Regions from separate parts of the Staphylococcus coagulans genome, predicted to be linked through region 2. Evidence: predicted binding sites of a transcription regulator. Region 2 holds the regulator's gene; each other region holds the start of a gene.

Region 1 (5,846 bases), 250 kb from region 2:
TGGTTTTGTAACTGTGCTTGACGTTCCGCTTCAATGGATTGTTGACGCGCTGCTTCTAAAGATCTTTCTTGCTCAGCTTGTTCTTTTTCAATACTTTTTTCTTTTTCTCTCTTTTCTTGCGCTTTTTTTTCTTTTTCTTTTTTAATTTCAGCATCTCGCTTTTCTTTTTGTTCCTCAATAGACTTCTCTTTTAATCGCTCACTACTTCGGTGTGATTGATCGACGAATGAGAAGATTGCAAACACTAATCCAGCTAGCAATAACAATACAACAATAATACTGATAATCGCTAAACCTCGTTTTTTCTTTTTCCCGTTTTCAGCATATTTTGGTCCTTGTCCACTTCTTTTTGGTGCTGACATGTTTTTCCCTCTCTTTATTAAGATCTCAATCTATTTAGTTTAAGCTATATTTATTTTTAAACTTACGTCTTGTCTGTATTGTGATATTACAATTATACAATATTAGAAAGTTAACGACTATGTGACTTTTAAATTAATAACATTCAATATAAATCATATCACTCAAAACGACAAGGCACCAATTATCGAAATCACCAATATCAAAACCATAATCCATATCACTCATCTTTTATGAAACAGTACTACCCAAAACTATGATTTATTACTATTGAAACGAATTAAAGCATATTAAGTCCAAATTGTTATTGAATCTAAAAACCTTTCATGCGCAATCTGCTGATACCATTCAAGTTGAAGTTTAAAAATAATCATAATGAGGAAATGATTAACTATTACACCATTAATCATCTGAACCTAAACGAAGATAATAAAAAGAGGTCTGAATGCTGCATCATTCAGGCCTCAACTAAAGGGAGTCAAAAATTACCTTCGTCGTATATATTATGGGGTATACTGAATTTAATTAAGAGATGTATTAATTATCGAAGGTATTTCTATTATAACGCACTTTGTGAATTAATAAACACACTTTAATGCATTTAAAGTGAAAAGTTAATGTCTGTTCTATGACAATAATATGAACGAATCAAAAGGAGTGGTTTAAGTGACGAATTATTTAATAACTGGTGGCACAGGTATGGTTGGAACAGCGCTAGTTGAAGACATTTCACAACGACCTGATTCAATGATTTATATTCTGACACGTAGCGATCGAAGTTCAAAATCTTCACATATTCAATATATTAATTGGAATCAAACGGGTTGGGAACAAAAAGTCCCCGACATTGATATCGTTATTAATTTAGCAGGCGCGACGTTAAATAAAAGATGGACAAAGTCGCATCAACAACTTATGATGACAAGTCGAATACAGTCTACGCGCGCATTATATGACTTATTTAAAACACGCAAGCAAAAGCCGAGTGTGCTTTTCAACGCAAGTGCGATGGGATATTATCCACCTTCTCAAACTGCGACGTATACGGAAGACTTTCGTACGACACCACATGATCTTTTATCCGAAATCGTTTATCAATGGGAAAAGCAGGCTTCACTATTTGAATCACTAGGTACTCGTGTGATCTTAGGTCGATTTGGCCTCATCCTCTCTCAAAAGGGTGGTGCTCTACCTATGATAGAAAAACCGTATCGCTTCTTTGTAGGAGGACGTATCGGTAGTGGTCATCAATGGTATTCATGGATTCATCTTGAAGATTTAAAACGCGCAATTCTATTCTTGATTGATCATAAGACGGCTTCTGGAGTATACAATCTTGCTGCACCTGGGCCAGAAACACAACAACAGTTTGGGAAAATACTTGGAAAAACGTTGCATCGCCCTCACTACACATGGGTGTCAGCTACGCTTATGCGATTAATTCTAGGGAAAATGTCAACATTGGTACTTGATACACAATTTATCGTCCCTCAAAAACTCAATCATCTCCACTTTACATTTAATTATCCAACGCTTTCACTTGCACTTAAAGACATCTATAACCATTAAGTGAACCGACCAGTGTCGAATGCTAAAAGTGCTTCGATGATATCATTTCGAGATATATGATAAATCAGAATTGACAAGTTGAAACACCATACATATCAATTCTGATTTTTAATGATATCGCCAATTAAATCATGCCACATAAAGATACTTTATTTTAACTGTATCTGATAAAATGCAAGATCAAGCCACTGATCAAATTTATATCCAACTTTCTCTAATGTTCCCATATGTCGAAATCCAAATTTTTCATGTAACAGTTTACTTTGTATGTTTTGGTCATCAATACCTGCCACCATCGTTTGAACCTGTTTTTCGCGGGCATCTTGAATTATGTTCTCTAATAATTGGGAAGCAATGCCTTGTCTTCTCGCATTAGGACTGACATATAAAGAATGTTCAATCGTAAATTGGTAAGCGGGCCAATTTCTAAATTGACCATATGTAGCAAATCCCAACACCTCCCCATTCCCTTCGTATACAAAGACAGGTTGTTGTAATTGTTGCTTCGTATGAAACCATTTTTCACGTTCTTCTAATGTTACTGTTTCATAAGTATAGACAGCGGTCGTATACTTAATCGCATGATTATATATTTCTTGAATTTGAGTCAGATCATTCACTTGTGCCTGTCTTATCACGTCTGTTACCCCTTTCCCCTCATTTAAATAAAGTCCGTTTGTTTTATCATAAAAAAGAGTGGAGCATAAATCTAAAATACGCTTTCAGATTTCATTGCTCCACTCATTACATAGTAAGATGAGATAGGTTCATCATCTTATAAATGACAGAAACTTCTTTTCTATTCTGGTTGCATTACTTCATCAATTAAGCCATAAGCTTTAGCTTCTTCAGCAGTTAAGAAGTTGTCACGATCTGTGTCTTTCTCGATTTTTTCAATATCTTGACCTGTACGTTCAGCTAAGATCTTATTTAATTTTGCACGTGTTTTTAAAATATGGTTAGCAGCAATTTCGATTTCAGTTGCTTGACCTTGAGCACCACCAAGTGGTTGGTGAATCATCACTTCAGCATTAGGTAATGCATATCGCTTACCTTTAGCTCCTGCTGCAAGTAGGAATGAACCCATTGAAGCAGCCATACCAATACAAATTGTTTGTACATCTGGTTTAATGTGCTGGATTGTGTCATAAATCGCAAATCCAGCTGTTACACTACCACCAGGAGAGTTGATATAGAGGTAAATATCTTTTTCTGCATCTTGTGCTTGTAAAAATAAAAGCTGTGATACGATTGAGTTTGCTACATTATCGTCAATAGCAGACCCTAACATAATAATACGGTCTTTTAATAAACGTGAATAAATGTCATATGCACGTTCCCCGCGATTTGTCGTTTCAATTACTGTAGGAATTAAATTCATAGATTATTTCCTCCTAATTTCTTTGATTTGATTTTATTCTAACCTAAAAGTCAAACATGGTCAAAAATTACGCTTTTAACTTTCACTATTTTAGGAGTTGACCCCTACAATGCATGAAGGTAAAATGATGAGTGTACGTTTCAATTTACCCCTCGTAGTGTAATGGATAACACTTAAGATTCCGGTTCTTACAATAGAGGTTCGATTCCTCTCGAGGGGGCTATCTTACTTTTTAAAATCAAGAATCCCATAACGACGGGGTTCTTTTTGCTATACTCGTTAACTATATCCCATATCATATTGAACTTCAGGTATTTAAAACGATGTCATATCTTACGAATTTTTCTCATAAAAAGAAAGCGATCAGATTATTTTTTAGTAAAAAACTCTGAGCGCTATTTTAAGAATGGATGTCTAAGCCGATATAGCGCATACTTTACAAAATGCACTATCAAATAGCATTGAAATATGATATAAAAAACAGGCTGTCCTCACCGGCTAAACACCTACTTTTTACACTTCAAATCGTTCTCCGCTTCTGATTTTATCCGCCATTTCGTTTAATTTTCTTAAACGATGATTGATGCCTGATTTCGAAATAGTTCCAGTACTTACCATTTCACCTAATTCTTTCAATGAAACATCTTGATGTTCAATTCTTAATTTTGCCACTTCTCTCAGTCGATCAGGCAAATTATCTATCCCGATTTCTTCATCTATCAGTTGAATACTTTCAACCTGCTTCATCGCCGCACTGACCGTTTTATTTAAATTCGCTGTCTCACAATTCACCAGTCGATTTACAGAGTTACGCATGTCTCTGACTATTCTTACGTCTTCAAATTTAAGCAATGCTTGATAACCACCGATTAAACTTAAAAATTCTGCTATACGTTCCGCTTCTTTAAGATAAGTGATCCAACCTTTTTTACGCTCCAAACTTTTCGCATTGAGCTCGTAAGTATTCATCAATTGCGTGAGCCCTTCAGAGTGACCCTCATATAGAGAAAATATTTCTAGATGGTATGATGAAGTTTCTGGGTTATTTACTGAACCTCCTGCGAGAAATGCACCACGTAAATAACTTCTTCTCATTTCATTATCTTTAACCATAGTTGCATCGATATCATGGCTAAACATTCCATTTTTAAGTATTCCTAACTCGTCTAAAATCTCTTTTGCTTTCATTTTTATTCGGCATATATAAATGTTATTTTTCTTTAATTTCATCTTTTTACGTACTAATATTTCGACTTCAACCTGAAAAACAAGTTTTATTAGTGTATAGATACGTCTTGCAGTTGTGGCATTTTCAGTTTGAATATTAATGACAAACTGTTGATGTGATAGGCTTAAGGCCCCGTTCATACGAATTAAAGCACTGAGCTCTGCCTTAGCGTTATCTTTATCAACTTCAATCCTTGTCAGCTCATTTTTCATTTCTGATGCAAAGCTCATAATGAATCGTTTCCTTTCTATTTATCAAGAATCAATATGGCTAAAGTTATGATTTGAATTGATCAGGGTCAAATTGAATTGTACTAATTTCTTGTAATGCAATTTCATAAATCATCTCTGCCAATATTTCTGTTCGATGTCTCACATATTCGTGCTCTGTAATTTCAGCGAGATGCTCCCCTGTTACAAGTTGAACACCTTGTTCCTTTAATAGCTCTTCATCACAATATACAGGCTTAGCGCCTTTATCTTCATACTTTTGAAGTATTTCTTGTGAGAATGGCAATTGATTCGCAATTACAAAATCAATAACATTCGCACCCAATTGTTGATGAATTGCACGAATATGATCTGTGACTGTATATTCATCGGTCTCTCCAGGTTGGGTCATTATGTTTGAAACATATAATTTTTTAGCATCACTTTCGACAATGGCTTTGGAAATACCATTGACACAAAGGTTAGAAATCACACTCGTATAAAGAGAACCAGGCCCTAAAACGATTAAGTCCGCTTCTCTTAGTGCTGCAACAGCTTCATCCATCGGTTTCACATCAGCCGGCTCTAAAAAGACACGTTTAATTTTTTTATGTTTTTGAGGAATATTAGATTCCCCTGTTACAATTTCTCCATCTTCCATCTCTGCGTTAAGCGCCACGCTGGAATTTGTAGACGGTATAACGCGACCTTTGATATTCAAGATTTTACTGAGCTCTTTTACCGCATGTCCAAAATCATTCGTAATATTTGTTAATGCGGCAATCAATAAGTTACCAACAGAATGGCCGCTAATGATATCTTTTTCGAATCGATATTGGAACAGCTGTTCTAACAACGGCTCGACATCGCTTAAGGCAACCAGCACGTTCCTTACATCACCCGGTGCTGGTATATCCATCTCACTTCTAATTTTCCCTGTACTTCCACCGTCATCTGCGACTGTTACAATCGCTGTAATATCTATTGGGAAGGATTTGAGACCCCTTGCCAAAACAGATAAGCCTGTCCCTCCACCAATCAGCACTAATTTGAGTTGTTTCATTTTATTCGCCACTTTCTATATGTGCATCACGATGAT
Region 2 (5,846 bases):
CTAATTTTGTTTGCTTATCTCTTAGATTTGCAGCATTTTCGAATTCTTGTGCGTGGACTGCAGCATCTTTTTCTTTTTTCACTTGTTCAATTTGTACTTCAATCTCTTTTAAGCTTGTTGGTGTTGTATGGCTTTTTAAGCGTACTTTTGAACTAGCTTCATCAATTAAATCAATCGCTTTATCTGGTAAGAAACGATCTTGTACATAACGATTACTTAATTTTGCAGCAGCTTCAATCGCTTCGTCGGAAATGTTAATTCTGTGGTGTGCTTCATAACGATCACGTAAGCCTTTTAAAATTTCAATTGTATCCGTAACACTTGGTTCATCTACTTGTACTGGTTGGAAACGTCGTTCAAGTGCAGCATCTTTTTCGATGTGTTTACGGTACTCATCTAATGTTGTGGCACCAATACATTGTAGTTCACCACGTGCAAGGGCAGGTTTTAAAATATTTGAGGCGTCAATTGCACCTTCTGCACCACCCGCACCAATGAGTGTATGCAATTCGTCAATGAATAAAATGACATTGCCTGCTTGGTGAATTTCTTCCATTACTTTCTTAAGACGTTCTTCAAACTCACCACGGTATTTTGTACCTGCGACAACAGTTCCCATATCTAAAGACATGACACGTTTATCTTTTAATGTTTCTGGGACTTCATTGTTGACGATTGCTTGAGCAAGACCTTCCGCAATAGCAGTTTTACCTACCCCAGGTTCACCGATAAGAACAGGATTGTTTTTTGTACGTCGACTTAACACTTCAATCACACGTGTAATTTCAGCATTTCGGCCTACCACTGGATCTAACGTACCGTCTTTAGCAATAACTGTTAAATCTCTTGCTAATCCATCTAAAGTTGGTGTGTTGTTTGATTTAGCTGCTTGTGCACCTTTATTAGACATTTCTGGGCTACCTAACGCTTTAACAACTTGTGCACGTGCTTTAGTAATATTTAAATCTAAGTTTGCAAATACACGTGCAGCTACACCTTCGTTTTCACGGATTAAGCCAAGTAAAATGTGCTCTGTTCCTACAAAGTTGTGCTGTAATTTACGTGCTTCATCCATTGAAAGTTCAATGACCTTTTTAGCACGTGGTGTATAGTGTAACGCGCCCATTTGTTCTTGACCATGTCCAATCAATTTTTCTACTTCTGCAACAACTTTATCTTCTGTAATATCAAAACTTTCTAATACTTTTGCCGCAATACCTTCTGGTTCTTTCATTAAACCTAGTAGTAAGTGCTCTGTTCCAATATTAGAGTGATTTAAGCGAATTGCCTCTTCTTGTGCATGTGCTAAAACACGCTGCGCACGTTCTGTTAATCTTCCAAATAACATATGCCAACCTCCTAGTTTTATATATGCGTTCTTAAAATTTCTGCTCTTTTGGCTTCAATGGATTGTTCTTCTGCATCATCAATTAAAAATGGCGATTGAATCGCAATCATTAATTCATTAAATCGAAAGTCTTCCATTTCTAAAATGCCCAAATCAACACCTAATTTAATATCACTTAAACGATATGACGCTTCCTCTACCGAAATTAAACGACTATATTTTAATATACCCAATGAACGATAGATTCTATCAAGTGTCTCAGTATGATTGTGTTGATTTAAACGATCTCGTAATGCGAGTTCTTCATTAATAATTTGATGAACTAATTCTGTTAATGCATCAATAATTTCTTGTTCACTTTTACCAAGTGTTAATTGATTTGAAACTTGATAAACATGTCCATAAACTTGCGAACCTTCACCGTAAATGCCTCTAATCGTAAAACCAAATCGGTTAATCGTTTGTGCAATACGATTCATTCGCTTCATAATAGACAACCCTGGCAAGTGCAACATCACACTCGCACGCATACCTGTGCCAACATTCGTCGGACAAGTTGTCAAATAACCCAGTTGTTCATCATAACTGATATCGAGTGAAGCATCTAAGACGTCATCTATTTTAGAAGCTTTTTGATAAAGCGTATCTAATGATAAATCGTTACCCATTGCTTGAATACGTATATGGTCCTCTTCATTTACCATTACACTAATAGATTCATCTTCGTTCAACAATACAGCAGATGCGGGTTGCTTTGTCAGCTCTGGGCTAATTAAATGCTTAGCCACTAACTTATATTTACTTTGTTGATCTAATTCATCTAATCTTAAAACTTTCATATCCTTTAAAACATCTTGAACTTCATTAATCACACGATGTCCTTCCTCTTCAGACGGGAACATCAAAGGATGTACATGATTTTCAAGATTACGCGCTAACCGAATACGTGAAGACATAATCACAGGTTGTGATTGAACTTCTTGCATCCAATCACTCATGTGCTGATCAAGATTATTCGTCATCAGATTTGGACACCTCACTTTGTTGTTGGAGTGCTTGAATTTCATCTCGTACAATCGCCGCTTCTTCAAAAGCTTGTTTTGAAACAAGTGATTCAAGATGTGCACGTTTTTCTTCAAGTTGTTTTTTCAATGCCCGTTTTTGTTGCGACGACTGTGGACATTTTCCAGAATGTTCAATATGACCACCTTGGACACGTCTCACAATGTCATAAACATCTTCTTTGAAAGTTTGATAACAATCATGACAGCCGAACTTGCCGACATGCGCAATATCTTTTAATGTCATTTGACAAGTTGGACAGCGCTTTTCTTCTCGATAAACCACTTGATCGACACTCAAGCCGTGTTTAGCTGCCAAATGTTGTAAAATTTGTTTGATGACAAAAGTCCCTTCAACATCCTCTGCTTCTTGCCAATCATCGTCAGACTGTCCATAGATAGGTTGCTGTGACAATTTGACTTGCTGACGGTAAGGGATTGTCGCTTGATGTCGTTCAAGTTTGTATTTATCGGTATTCATAGCACATCATCCTTTAATAATAGTTAATAACCGGTAGTAGGCGTTTCAAAATATTTGCCCGGATAATATCTCTTGCGGCCACATCCATTTTCAATGTTTCCCTATCTACAATCGCTGCAATCATTTTGGCTTCTCTTTCAGTAATCAAGTTGTTTTCCAACAAACCATCTATGATATAAAGCGCTTGTTGCTGAGAAATGGCAGGTCCAATTAATTCCATCAGACGTTTAATATAATTCCCTTGATCTTTTGTTTCAACTTTTGTGATTCGAATATACCCGCCGCCACCACGTTTACTTTCTATTTCATAACCATGTTCATTCGTGAATCGTGTTTTGATGACATAATTCAACTGAGATGGTACGCAATCAAAACGCTGTGCAATGTTTGCGCGTTGAATTTCAACAACGTCATCTTGTGCTTCTTCAAATAACTTTTTAATGTACTGTTCTATGATGTCAGACATATTGTGCATCGTATCACCTCTTTTGACCATCTTTGACTATATTATAGAACCCACTTTGACCTTTTTCAACCAATTTGATTTTAAATTTATAAAATTGCTATGTTACTGCTTACATTTTTGGTGTATGATAGTTCTAGTGAAATTTAATTTTGAAAAGCAGAGGTGGAACTCACATGCATATTTTAATTGGGGTTGTTGGGATTGTTGTATTTTTAGCCCTAGCTTTTTTAGCAAGTTCTGATAAAAAGCACGTTCGTTGGCAATATATTGGCATCATGCTTGTTATCCAACTTGTTTTAGCATTTTTCTTACTTAAAACAAATATTGGGATTCAAATTGTCGGCGGTATTGCTACTGGGTTTGGTTATTTATTAAAACAAGCTGCAGTCGGTGTCGATTTTGTATTTGGTGGTTTAGCCAACAAAGGCGCATCGCCTTTCTTCTTTAATGTATTACTGCCAATTATTTTTATTTCCGCGTTGATTGGTATTTTGCAATACACAAAAATCTTACCATTAATTATTAACGTTCTTGGATTTTTAATTTCTAAAATTAACGGTATGGGTCGTTTAGAATCATATAATGCGGTAGCTTCTGCTATTTTAGGACAATCCGAAGTGTTCATTTCATTAAAAAAACAACTTCCTTATATTCCTAAACATCGCTTATATACATTAACCGCTTCAGCAATGTCTACAGTATCAGCATCAATTGTCGGTGCCTACTTTACACTTGTTGAACCTAAATATGTTGTAACCGCAGTGGTATTAAACTTATTCGGTGGTTTCATTATTGCCTCTATTATTAATCCATATAAAGTCAACGAAGAAGACGACAAATTATTGATTGAAGAAGAGAAAAAGCAACAATCTTTCTTTGAAATGTTGGGCGAATATATCTTAGATGGATTTAAAGTTGCTGTTATTGTAGGTGCGATGTTAATCGGTTATATCGCTTTAATCTCATTACTCAATGGTATCGTAGGCGGTATTATCAGTTTAGTTTCTGGTGGTCAATTGGATTGGAATTTCCAAACATTGATTGGTTTCATTTTCGCACCATTAGCATTTTTAACAGGTATTCCTTGGCATGATGCAGTTCATGCAGGTTCAATTATGGCTACAAAGCTTCTATCTAATGAATTTGTAGCAATGACTGAATTAGGAAAAGCAAACGGGCTTTCACCTCGTACACTAGGTGTTGTCTCTGTATTCTTAGTATCTTTTGCGAATTTCAGTTCGATCGGTATTATTTCCGGAGCCATTAAATCTTTAAATGATGAAAAAGGTGACATGGTTGCACGCTTTGGACTTAAATTATTATTTGGTGCTACATTAGTATCATTTGTGTCTGCAACAATCGCAGGTTTCTTCTTATAATTGAAATCGAATTTTTTATAAAAAGAAGCGCTAAGATGATTTATTAATAGAAAATCATCTTAGCGCTATTTATTTTGGGATTGATTTCCAGCTCAATCGCTTTGATATTTGATGTCCTTATCATCCTAGATTATCACTTGATGCATAACCATGAGATTGGATAAGGACAACTATCATTTAGCTTCGGTTCTTTGCGATGTGCTGTTCGGGATAACCTGTTCTATAAAATACTGTGTCATACTGTAATCATCTGTTAATTCTGGATGAAATGAGATTCCTAAGTATTGATTTTGACGAACTGCGATAATCTTATCTTCAACTCGACCTAAAATCTCTACATGTGGCGCTGCAGATTGGATATGAGGTGCTCTAATAAAGACACCCTCTACAGGTTGATTTATCCCTTTAATTTGAAGCTCTGATTCAAAACTGTCAACTTGACGACCAAATGAATTGCGTTCTACAGTAATATCCAATTTTTGTAAATAGCCTTCTTCGTCAACGATATCTTGCGCAAGCACAATCAAGCCTGCACAAGTGCCAAACATTGGCAATTGTGATTCGCGTAATGCTTCTTTAAAACCATAAAGTCCCATTAAGCGACGTAACGTTGTTGACTCACCACCAGGGATAATTAACCCTTCTATTTCTTCTAATTGTGCTACTTTTTTAATTGGCACGCCTTCATGCCCCGTAGCTTCAATATGTCGAATGTGCTCACGAACAGCACCTTGTAATGCAAGTACTCCGATTTTCATTTTACCAACCACGCTCTTGCATACGTTCTTCTAATGAAAGTTGATTAATATCTAATCCTTTCATTGCAGTACCTAATTTTTTAGCTAACTCGCCAATGAGTTTGTAGTCTTGATAATGTGTTGTCGCTTGTACAATAGCTTTAGCAAAAGTTTCTGGATCTTCTGATTTAAAGATACCTGAACCAACGAATACACCATCTGCACCTAATTCCATCATTAATGCGGCGTCTTGAGGTGTTGCGACACCACCAGCTGCAAAGTTTACAACCGGTAAGCGACCATGTGCTTTAATATCTTTTAAGATTTCATAAGGTGCACCTAAGTTTTTCGCTTCAGTCATTAATTCGTCATCA
Region 3 (5,846 bases), 390 kb from region 2:
AAGTGGATTTAGATGATGATGGATTGTGTACTGTTGAGATGACATTAACTTCAATTGGTTGTCCACTTGGACCGCAAATTGTAGATCAAGTGAAAACAGTATTAGCAGAACTTCCAGAAATTCAAGATACAGAAGTGAATATTGTTTGGAATCCACCATGGAGCAAAGACATGATGTCACGTTACGCAAAAATTGCACTAGGTGTAAGCTAAGCACGTTTTAAGGTGAAACATCATTATAAAGACTTCTGGATATAAAGCCATAGGTAACTATGCCTTCCTGGACGTTCTTGCATAGGAGCTGAAGTCTCAACTCAATTTGACTTAATTGAAGTACAAACTACGATGAAGCCAAATTGGATTTTGGGTGTAATACAGAAATCTCATGTAATCTTCTTGTTAATTATGATAATCATGTTGTAATCATGAAGATAAAGAGGTCAATTTTATGAGACGATGAAAGCTTTTTAGAAAATCAAAACCGCAAAAATTATAGAGAAGCATCGAAGTGAATGTATTTTCAAATAAATATCGTTTATTTCGATATGGATATATTTTAAATCCTAAACGTTTATAAAGTGGATAAATCAATTCACCGTTAATTTAGTTTTTGTCGCTATTAATTAAACGTTGCGAAAGTGATTTATTTATAACTATAACAGTGAGTTATAACATGCATAAACGAAGTATTGTTGAAGAGACGCCTGAGGAAACAGGACGAGCCAAAGACTACAGGCTAAGGCTATCCCCTCGGAAAGCGAAGTCATACAATACGAAGTTTTATCATAAAAAGGAAGCGCTCAGATGATTTTCTATTAAAAATCATCTGAGCGCTATTTATTTTGCGGTTGATGTGCAAACCTCTGTTGGCATATAAATTTTTTAATTTTGAAGACTAAATTAGAATTGCGCGATTTGAAATAAGAGTATACAATAAATAATCAATACATAGTTTGTACAATATTACATTAATTTGGAAAGAATGATGCGTGTGTGGGATTTTGAACATAGAGGGAAACGTTATTTAAAATCACGATATATGCCAGGGTTAGACGGATTAAGAGCTGTGGCAGTCATCGCTATTATCATTTATCATCTCAATCCACAATGGTTACCAGGTGGTTTTTTAGGGGTAGATACATTTTTTGTTATCTCAGGTTATTTGATTACGAGTTTATTACTAACAGAATATTACAATACAGGCAAAATTGATTTAAAGTCATTTTGGTTGAGACGGTTTAAGCGACTCATTCCAGCGGTATTTTTTCTAATTATGAGTGTCTTACTGTTGACGCTCATTTTTGAGCCTTCAGAAATCAAACCGATTCGTTCAGATGCGATTGCTGCGGTTTTTTATGTTTCAAACTGGTGGTATATCATTCAGAATGTAGATTATTTTGAACAATTTGCGGTTGCCCCTTTTAAACATTTATGGTCACTCGCAATTGAGGAACAATTTTATCTCGTTTTTCCACTTGTCCTTTTAGGATTATTGACTTTCGTACGACGAACAAAATGGATTCGTATCACTTTTTATACATTACTCTTTATATCACTTGTGACAATGGCTGTGTTATATGTACCACAAGAAAATGTCGCACGTGTTTATTTTGGTACGGATACACGTCTACAAACTTTATTAATGGGGGTTATTCTTGCATGGATATGGCCACCTTTTAAGTTGAGTGCTAAAATCAATCAAACTTTAAAAAGTGTGATAGATGCCATTGGATTAATCGGCTTAGTGATTTTAATCTTATGTTTTAAAAATGTTGAAGAAGCAGGTAATTGGTTATATTATGGTGGCTTTTTTCTTATATCAGGTGTCACTTTATTCATCATTGCAAGTAGTGTACATCCTTCAGGCTATTTTGCTAAATTATTAGGCAATCGGGTTTTTACATATATTGGAAGTCGCTCATATAGTTTATACCTTTGGCACTATCCAATCATTGTATTTATTCATCACCAATTTGTACAAGGACAAATACCGACGTTTGTCTATTTAATCGAGCTTCTCCTAATGTTTGGCATGGCAGAATTTTCATATCGCTTCATTGAACAACCTTTCAGAAAAATGGGGTTCCATGCTTTTACTTTTAAACAACTTAGAAACTGGCGGTCACAAAAAGTTTTACGGACTTGGCTTGTACTTATTTTACTATTACCGAGTATGCTCGTTTTTGCTGGTGCATTTAATTCACTATCAAACCATAAAGCACAGCATGTTACTGAGGTCAATACTGAAGAGTTAGATAAACTTATTGTCAGACCATTACCTCTGCCACAACTTGAAATCAATGGTTTCACTGTTAAAGGAGATCATAGTCAGTATGCTTCATGGAAACCATTACTTATTGGTGATTCGGTTATGGTGGATATTGGGGATTACTTTAAATCTTATGTATCCAATGCAGATATTAATGGTAAGGTCGGCCGAAATCTCATTCAAGCGATTCCGTTAGTCAAAGAGAATTACAAGCAATATAAAAACAAAGATGATATTATCGTTTTAGAGTTAGGAACAAACGGAGACTTTACAGAAGACCAGCTTGATACACTATTAGACTTATTTGATAAAGCAGATATTTATGTTGTCAATACAAGAGTTCCGCGTTCTTATGAAGGACATGTCAATGATGTATTGAAAAAGGCAGCTAAAAAACGTGGAAACGTCACATTAGTCGATTGGTATCAAAAATCTGCAAATCATACAGAATATTTTGCACCAGACGGCATTCATTTAGAGCCACCGGGTGTGAGAGCATTAACGCATAGTATCATTCATGAAATAGAACAAAATCATCCTACAGATAAAAAATAGGATCGAAAAAAGGATGATAAAACAGAGTGCTGTAATACAGTCGCGATGAAACGCCTAGTTATCAGGTGGGTTTTGTCGCGACTTATTTTATAAGTAACTAGTATTAATGTTTTAAATTCAAAATATCAGGCAAATGCATAGATGTAGCATTCAAAGCACTGTAAATTTAATTTTTAAAAAGGTCAAAAAAAGTCAAACTAAGCATTGATTTTTTCGATAGTGAGGGTTATAATATAACTAAGGTCAAAGAAAGTCAAAGTCAACGTTGACCTATTTTAATAGAGGGGTGAGCCATTTTGGATATTAATCAAATGACACATGCAATTCAAAATGCACTTCAGAAAGCAATTGATTATGCGAAAACCTATCAATTAACCAATATAGAAGTAGAAGCTGTACTTAAAGCAGTTCTCGAAGAACCAGATAGTTTATTTAAAAGTGTATTAGAGCGTGCAAATATTAATATAGAAGAGTTAGAACGAGCTTTAGATAATAAATTGAAAAGTTATCCAACGATGAAAGGCGATCAAGTACAATATGGTCAGTATATTTCGCCACAAACGAATCAACTTTTTACAACTGCAGAAAATTATATGAAAACGTATGATGATCAATTTATATCAATGGAGCACATTTTGCTAGCAGCGATAGATATTGATGAAACGATGAAACGTTTTGTAGAACATAAAAAAGAAGTGATTGTCGAAATCATTAAAAAGATAAGAGGAGGGAATCATGTGACTACACAAAACCCTGAAGTCAACTATGAAGCATTATCAAAATATGGACGCGACTTAGTGGAAGAGGTACGTAAAGGTAACATGGATCCTGTTATTGGACGAGATGAAGAAATTCGTAACACAATCCGTATTTTGAGTCGTAAAACAAAAAATAATCCAGTATTAATCGGAGAACCTGGTGTAGGTAAAACAGCAATCGTTGAAGGGTTAGCACAACGAATTGTAAAAAAAGATGTTCCAGATTCATTGCTTGATAAAACGGTATTCGAGCTCGATTTAAGCGCACTTGTGGCTGGGGCAAAATACCGTGGTGAATTTGAAGAAAGATTAAAAGCAGTATTAAAAGAAGTCAAAGAATCAGACGGGCGTATTCTGTTATTTATAGATGAAATTCATATGCTGGTAGGTGCAGGAAAAACAGACGGTGCTATGGATGCAGGTAATATGCTTAAACCAATGTTAGCACGAGGAGAGTTGCACTGTATCGGTGCCACAACTTTGAATGAATATCGAGAATATATTGAGAAAGATTCAGCTTTAGAACGACGTTTTCAAAAAGTGAATGTTGCTGAGCCTAATATTGAAGATACGATTTCTATTTTACGTGGTTTAAAAGAACGTTATGAAGTGCATCATGGTGTACGTATTCAAGACCGTGCACTCGTTGCTGCTGCAGAGCTATCTGATCGTTATATTACGGATCGATTCTTGCCAGACAAAGCTATTGACCTTGTCGACCAAGCTTCAGCAACAATCAGAACTGAAATGGGCTCTAACCCTACTGAATTAGACCAAGCGAACCGTCGTGTGATGCAATTAGAAATTGAAGAAAACGCATTGAAAAAAGAGTCAGACGAAGCAAGTCGTATTCGTTTGAAAGAGTTACAAGAAGAACTCGCTGAAGAAAAAGAAAAACAAGCGGCTTTACAAGCGCGTGTTGAAAATGAAAAAGAAAAAATTGCTAAAGTACAAGAAAAACGGGCAGAACTTGATGAAAGTCGTAAAGCTTTAGAAGATGCAGAAAATAATTATGACTTGGAAAAAGCAGCGGTGTTACAACACGGTAAAATACCAGAACTTGAAAAAGAATTGAAAGCGCTCGAAGCTTCATTTCAAGAAGCACAAGGTGAAGATTCAGATCGCATTATACGTGAAGTTGTAACTGATGAAGAAATTGGAGAAATTGTAAGTCAATGGACAGGTATTCCAGTTTCAAAACTTGTTGAAACAGAACGTGAAAAATTATTGCACTTATCTGATATCCTTCATCGTCGAGTGGTAGGACAAGATCAAGCCGTTGATCTTGTATCAGATGCCGTTGTACGTGCGAGAGCAGGTATTAAAGATCCTAACCGACCAATTGGCTCATTCTTGTTCTTAGGACCTACGGGTGTTGGTAAAACAGAGCTTGCTAAAGCATTGGCTTCGTCATTGTTTGATTCAGAAAAGCATATGATTCGTATCGATATGAGTGAATACATGGAAAAACATTCTGTCTCAAGGTTAATTGGAGCGCCTCCGGGATACGTTGGACACGATGAAGGTGGACAATTAACTGAAGCGGTGAGACGGAACCCTTATTCAGTTATTTTGTTAGATGAGATAGAAAAAGCACATACGGATGTATTTAATGTGTTGCTTCAAATTTTAGATGAAGGTCGACTTACTGATTCTAAAGGTCGTAGTGTAGATTTCAAAAATGCAATCATCATTATGACAAGTAACATTGGTTCACAAATTTTATTAGAAAATGTAAAAGATACAGGTGTTATTACTGAAGAAACAGAAAAAGCAGTCACTAGCAGTTTGAATGCATATTTTAAACCAGAAATTTTAAACAGAATGGACGATATTGTGTTATTCAAACCGCTTTCTATTGATGATATGAAAATGATTGTTGATAAAATCCTCAACAATTTAAACATGCGCTTGATGGATCAACGCATCCAACTCGAAATGAGTGATGAAGCTGAAAAATGGATGGGTGAAGAAGCATACGAACCACAGTTTGGTGCGCGTCCATTAAAACGTTTTGTTCAAAGACATGTCGAAACACCTTTAGCAAGAATGATGATTAAAGATCATCTTCCAGAAGGTACAAAAGTGTATGGTTATTTAGAAAACAATGAAATACAATTTAAAGTAGAAAAACCGACGAATGAAGTAGAAGCATAAAGCGTCATCTAATATAACTGAAACGTAAGAGTAGGACTGAAAGCAATTTTATTTTCATGTCCTACTCTTATTTTTTTAATTGTGCACAGATGTATTATAAAAAATGTT

What was found. The regulator CtsR, encoded in region 2, represses protease genes until heat stress. The targets are predictions, from matches to a motif close to ATGGTCAATAAAGGTCAAACA.
Region 1: a site for CtsR is predicted at 3,357-3,377, ahead of clpP (ATP-dependent Clp endopeptidase proteolytic subunit ClpP). Genes of this name have one in related genera too.
Region 3: a site for CtsR is predicted at 3,002-3,022, ahead of clpB (ATP-dependent chaperone ClpB). Genes of this name have one in related genera too.

What each region holds. Positions count from the first base shown of each region.
Region 1 covers NZ_CP092966.1:2,085,487-2,091,332, forward strand. The annotation lists gene KM149_RS10025 (prolipoprotein diacylglyceryl transferase) at 1-362, opposite strand, end outside; gene KM149_RS10030 (TIGR01777 family oxidoreductase) at 1,027-1,929, shown strand; gene KM149_RS10035 (GNAT family N-acetyltransferase) at 2,079-2,567, opposite strand; gene clpP (ATP-dependent Clp endopeptidase proteolytic subunit ClpP) at 2,729-3,310, opposite strand; gene whiA (DNA-binding protein WhiA) at 3,824-4,768, opposite strand; gene KM149_RS10050 (gluconeogenesis factor YvcK family protein) at 4,815-5,810, opposite strand; gene rapZ (RNase adapter RapZ) at 5,812-5,846, opposite strand, start outside.
Region 2 covers NZ_CP092966.1:2,333,798-2,339,643, forward strand. The annotation lists gene KM149_RS11205 (ATP-dependent Clp protease ATP-binding subunit) at 1-1,348, opposite strand, end outside; gene KM149_RS11210 (protein arginine kinase) at 1,366-2,370, opposite strand; gene KM149_RS11215 (UvrB/UvrC motif-containing protein) at 2,360-2,890, opposite strand; gene KM149_RS11220 (CtsR family transcriptional regulator) at 2,904-3,365, opposite strand; gene KM149_RS11225 (NupC/NupG family nucleoside CNT transporter) at 3,530-4,735, shown strand; gene pdxT (pyridoxal 5'-phosphate synthase glutaminase subunit PdxT) at 4,909-5,493, opposite strand; gene pdxS (pyridoxal 5'-phosphate synthase lyase subunit PdxS) at 5,495-5,846, opposite strand, start outside.
Region 3 covers NZ_CP092966.1:1,947,946-1,953,791, reverse strand. The annotation lists gene KM149_RS09270 (metal-sulfur cluster assembly factor) at 1-212, shown strand, start outside; gene KM149_RS09265 (acyltransferase family protein) at 985-2,823, shown strand; gene clpB (ATP-dependent chaperone ClpB) at 3,120-5,738, shown strand.